One region of the Parageobacillus sp. G301 genome, then DNA from elsewhere that is predicted to be linked to it. Evidence: a T-box and tRNA genes for the amino acid it is inferred to sense, from the RefSeq annotation. Region 1 holds a T-box; the other holds one or more tRNA genes.

Evidence for each region. A T-box is a leader RNA that pairs with one kind of tRNA and senses whether it is charged. The one in region 1 lies ahead of ileS (isoleucine--tRNA ligase), so its partner is inferred to be a tRNA-Ile.
Region 2: it has a tRNA-Ile gene. The T-box ahead of ileS (isoleucine--tRNA ligase) is inferred to sense a tRNA for this amino acid. The anticodon was not compared.

Annotation. Positions count from the first base shown of each region.
Region 1 covers NZ_BSDB01000001.1:1,185,685-1,188,112, reverse strand. Annotated here, with positions in the region: gene QSJ37_RS05970 (DivIVA domain-containing protein) at 42-554, shown strand; T-box leader at 601-818, shown strand; gene ileS (isoleucine--tRNA ligase) at 923-2,428, shown strand, end outside.
Region 2 covers NZ_BSDB01000001.1:1,699,364-1,701,791, forward strand. Annotated here, with positions in the region: tRNA gene QSJ37_RS08625 (tRNA-Gly) at 41-114, opposite strand; tRNA gene QSJ37_RS08630 (tRNA-Glu) at 514-585, opposite strand; tRNA gene QSJ37_RS08635 (tRNA-Ser) at 593-685, opposite strand; tRNA gene QSJ37_RS08640 (tRNA-Asn) at 689-763, opposite strand; tRNA gene QSJ37_RS08645 (tRNA-Ile) at 1,038-1,114, opposite strand; tRNA gene QSJ37_RS08650 (tRNA-Gly) at 1,119-1,189, opposite strand; tRNA gene QSJ37_RS08655 (tRNA-His) at 1,196-1,271, opposite strand; tRNA gene QSJ37_RS08660 (tRNA-Thr) at 1,282-1,354, opposite strand; tRNA gene QSJ37_RS08665 (tRNA-Phe) at 1,517-1,592, opposite strand; tRNA gene QSJ37_RS08670 (tRNA-Asp) at 1,722-1,797, opposite strand; tRNA gene QSJ37_RS08675 (tRNA-Met) at 1,803-1,879, opposite strand; tRNA gene QSJ37_RS08680 (tRNA-Ser) at 1,911-2,003, opposite strand; tRNA gene QSJ37_RS08685 (tRNA-Ile) at 2,020-2,096, opposite strand; tRNA gene QSJ37_RS08690 (tRNA-Met) at 2,104-2,177, opposite strand; tRNA gene QSJ37_RS08695 (tRNA-Ala) at 2,192-2,267, opposite strand; tRNA gene QSJ37_RS08700 (tRNA-Pro) at 2,280-2,353, opposite strand; tRNA gene QSJ37_RS08705 (tRNA-Arg) at 2,381-2,428, opposite strand, start outside.

The sequences.
Region 1 (2,428 bases):
GAATGATAAGGAAAAGGAATTTCGAGACGGAGGTGGCCATTGTGCCTTTAACGCCATTAGATATTCATAATAAAGAGTTTAGCCGAGGTTTTCGCGGCTATGATGAAGATGAAGTAAATGAATTTCTTGATCAAGTCATTAAAGATTATGAAATGGTGATTCGCGAAAAAAAGCAACTTGAGGAAAAAGTAGCGGAATTGACAGAAAAACTAAATTACTTTACTAATATTGAAGAAACATTAAACAAATCGATTTTAGTTGCCCAGGAAACAGCGGAAGAAGTAAAGCGAAACGCGGAGAAAGAAGCGAAACTAATCATTAAAGAAGCGGAAAAAAATGCGGAGCGCATCATCAGCGAAGCGCTCGCGAAATCGCGGAAAATCTCTCTTGAAATTGAAGAACTAAAGCGGCAATCGAAAGTATTTCGCATGCGTTTTCGCATGCTCATTGAAGCGCAGCTAGAAATGTTGAATAATCGCGATTGGGATGATTTAATGGAATATGAAGTGCCAGAAGTAGAAACAAAGGAGAAGGAAGAACTCTCCCAATCTTGACGACCATTGATTTTTTCGCATATAATATCGAATAAAATGAACATAGGCGTTAACGATGAAAGGGACAGTAGCTCTTTCAACGCTTATTTCAGCGAGCTGGGGATGGTGGAAGCCTGGCATAAGCGAAAGAGTGAAGATCACCCTGGAGTTCCATGCTGAACGGAAAAGTAGGCAGTGGCGTGTCATTCACGTTACGAATGCAAAGTGGGCTATGGCATACATAGCCAATAAGGGTGGTACCGCGAGACCGTTCTCGTCCCTTTTTGGGAGAGAGCGGTTTTTTGCGTTTCTACTGTCTTTCCAACTTGATCAGCTGCTTATCTATTTCGCTCATTTATACATGAAATAAAAGGATAGGAGGAATGAACATGGATTACAAAGAAACGCTGTTAATGCCACAAACGGAATTTCCGATGCGCGGAAACTTACCGAAGCGTGAACCAGAAATCCAGAAAAAATGGGAAGAAATGGACATTTATCGTAAAGTGCAAGAACGGACAAAAGGACGCCCGTTGTTTGTGCTGCATGACGGGCCGCCGTACGCGAACGGCGATATTCATATGGGACACGCTTTAAATAAAATTTTAAAAGATATTATCGTCCGCTATAAATCGATGAGCGGCTATTGCGCGCCATACGTTCCTGGATGGGATACACATGGACTTCCGATTGAAACAGCGCTCACGAAAAAGGGAGTTGACCGAAAATCGATGAGCGTTGCGGAATTTCGTAAGCTTTGTGAACAATATGCGTATGAACAAATTAATAATCAGCGCGAGCAATTTAAGCGTCTTGGCGTGCGCGGCGATTGGGAAAATCCGTATATTACGTTGAAACCGGAATATGAAGCACAACAAATTAAAGTGTTTGGCGAGATGGCGAAAAAAGGACTTATTTATAAAGGCCTAAAGCCGGTATATTGGTCTCCATCAAGCGAATCGGCGTTGGCGGAAGCGGAAATTGAGTATAAAGATAAACGTTCCCCTTCCATTTATGTTGCATTCCCAGTGAAAGATGGGAAAGGAGTGCTTGACGGCGACGAAAAGATCGTTATCTGGACAACAACACCTTGGACGATTCCAGCAAACTTAGCGATTGCCGTCCATCCAGACCTTGATTATCAAGTGGTGGAAACAAACGGTACAAAATATGTCGTTGCTGCTGCGTTATTAGAATCTGTTGCGAAAGAAATCGGCTGGGACGAAGTAACGGTTGTGAAAACGATCAAAGGAAAAGACTTAGAATATGTCGTGGTAAAACATCCGTTTTATGACCGCGATTCTTTAGTTGTTTGCGGAGAACATGTTACGACAGACGCCGGAACAGGATGCGTTCATACCGCGCCTGGACACGGGGAAGATGACTTTATTGTCGGGCAAAAATACGGCTTGGATGTGCTATGTCCAGTCGATGAGCGCGGCTATATGACAAGCGAAGCGCCAGGCTTTGAAGGACTGTTTTACGATGAAGCAAACAAAGCGATTACGCAAAAATTAGAAGAAGTCGGGGCGCTTTTAAAACTCAGTTTCATCACTCACTCGTATCCGCACGACTGGCGTACGAAAAAGCCGACGATTTTCCGTGCTACGACACAATGGTTTGCATCCATCGATAAAATTCGCGGTGAACTGCTTCAGGCCATTAAAGAAACAAAATGGATTCCGGAATGGGGCGAAATCCGCATCCATAATATGATTCGCGACCGCGGCGATTGGTGCATTTCCCGTCAACGTGCATGGGGGGTACCGATTCCAGTCTTTTACGGGGAAAACGGTGAACCAATTATTACGGACGAAACGATTGAACATGTATCTAACTTGTTCCGTCAATATGGTTCGAACGTTTGGTTTGAGCGTGAGGCGAAAGATTTATTA
Region 2 (2,428 bases), 510 kb from region 1:
AAACGAAACACTGCGTTGTCCCCATAATCATTATTTGCGATGGAGCGGGTGATGGGAATCGAACCCACGACATCAGCTTGGAAGGCTGAGGTTTTACCACTAAACTACACCCGCGTATTATTTTTTATTCTTTAAATCTGTATACAACGCACAGTTGTCATACTTCTTCCTCTGCTAGCAAACTCAAAGATGATGAATGCGTCGAGGCAACTCGCAATCAACTCTTCTTTTCGTTGTCCCTTTCTCTTCTAGCCGATTCAAGGTGTTTAATGCGTCGGGACAACTCGAAGCAAATTCGATGATGTATTGCTCGTGGCTGCCGTTTTACCACTAAACTACACCCACATATACATTTTCAATTTCGAATACAAAACCGCATTTACCATGAACAACATTAAGTTAACGGTATTGATTATAACAGAGGATGTATTAGATTGCAACTATAAAACGAAAAAATTCGACAAAATTCGTTTTATGGAAAGAACAAAAGCACCAGTGTAACTGGTGCTTTTATGACCCGTACGGGATTCGAACCCGTGTTACCGCCGTGAAAGGGCGGTGTCTTAACCACTTGACCAACGGGCCACATGAATGGCGGAGAAGGCGGGATTTGAACCCGCGCGCCGCAAAATTGCGACCTAACGGTTTAGCAAACCGTCCCCTTCAGCCACTTGGGTACTTCTCCGTATGGCTCCGCAAGTAGGATTCGAACCTACGACCTACCGGTTAACAGCCGGTTGCTCTACCGCTGAGCTATTGCGGAATAACGATAATGGCATTGATCATAATACGAAATTATCCTTGTCCCTTCCACTTCTAGCTAATTCACAGAAACAAGATGCGTCGGGACAAAAGATAGAAATCTTCTAGCTTTCATTTGGTTTTCGTTGCCTCTTCCTCTGCTAGCGAACTCAAAGATGACAGATGCGTCGAGGCAACTCGCAGTGAACTCATCGATGTAGTGCTCGTCGCTGAGCTATTGCAGAATAAAACAAGTCTAATATTAGTTTAACTCACTATCGGATAATATGCAATAATGGTGGGCCTAAGTGGACTTGAACCACCGACCTCACGCTTATCAGGCGTGCGCTCTAACCAGCTGAGCTATAGGCCCAAGAAGCGGGTGATGGGAATCGAACCCACGACATCAGCTTGGAAGGCTGAGGTTTTACCACTAAACTACACCCGCATAACATGGGGCGACTAGTGGGAATCGAACCCACGCATGCCAGAGCCACAATCTGGTGCGTTAACCACTTCGCCATAGTCGCCACAATCTGATGCCGGCTGCAGGACTTGAACCCGCAACCTACTGATTACAAGTCAGTTGCTCTACCAATTGAGCTAAGCCGGCATATGAAATTTATCTAAATTATTTCGTTGCCTCTTCCTCTACTAGCGAACTCAAAGATGACAGATGCGTCGAGGCAACTCGGAGCGAGTTCATGGAAGCTTAGGCTCGTTGCTCCCCAATCGAGCTAAGCCGGTGCAACAGGTAGAAAAACTTAAACGTTAGTGGTGGCTCGGGACGGAATCGAACCGCCGACACAAGGATTTTCAGTCCTTTGCTCTACCGACTGAGCTACCGAGCCATATACATTTTCGAATTTTTATTCGTTGCCTCTTCCTCTGCTAGCGAACTCAAAGATACTGAATGCGTCGAGGCAACTCGAAGCGGACTCATGAAAGTATTGCTCGTCACTACCAAGCCGTTTTCACTGTGGCGGTCCCGACGGGACTCGAACCCGCGATCTCCTGCGTGACAGGCAGGCATGTTAACCACTACACTACGGGACCAATATTGGTTGCGGGGGCAGGATTTGAACCTGCGACCTTCGGGTTATGAGCCCGACGAGCTACCGGACTGCTCCACCCCGCGACGATAGAAAAGGAATAATTAACAAACTCTATGGCGGAGGAGGAGGGATTCGAACCCCCGCGCGCCTTGCGGCGCCTCTCGGTTTTCAAGACCGACCCCTTCAGCCAGACTTGGGTACTCCTCCATCATATTAAAGAACATGGTGGACCTTGTAGGATTCGAACCTACGACCGGACGGTTATGAGCCGTCTGCTCTAACCAGCTGAGCTAAAGGTCCATTTCAATGGCGGCGGAGGGGATCGAACCCCCGACCTCACGGGTATGAACCGTACGCTCTAGCCAGCTGAGCTACGCCGCCAAATTCTTTATTACTGGTGGAGCCTATCGGGATCGAACCGATGACCTCCTGCGTGCAAAGCAGGCGCTCTCCCAGCTGAGCTAAGGCCCCATATTCTCTAAATCGGGAAGACAGGATTCGAACCTGCGACCCCATGGTCCCAAACCATGTGCTCTACCAAGCTGAGCTACTTCCCGCTTCCTGTATATTCATTAAAAGATTAACGCGCTCGAGAGGATTCGAACCCCTAACCTTCTGATCCGTAGTCAGAT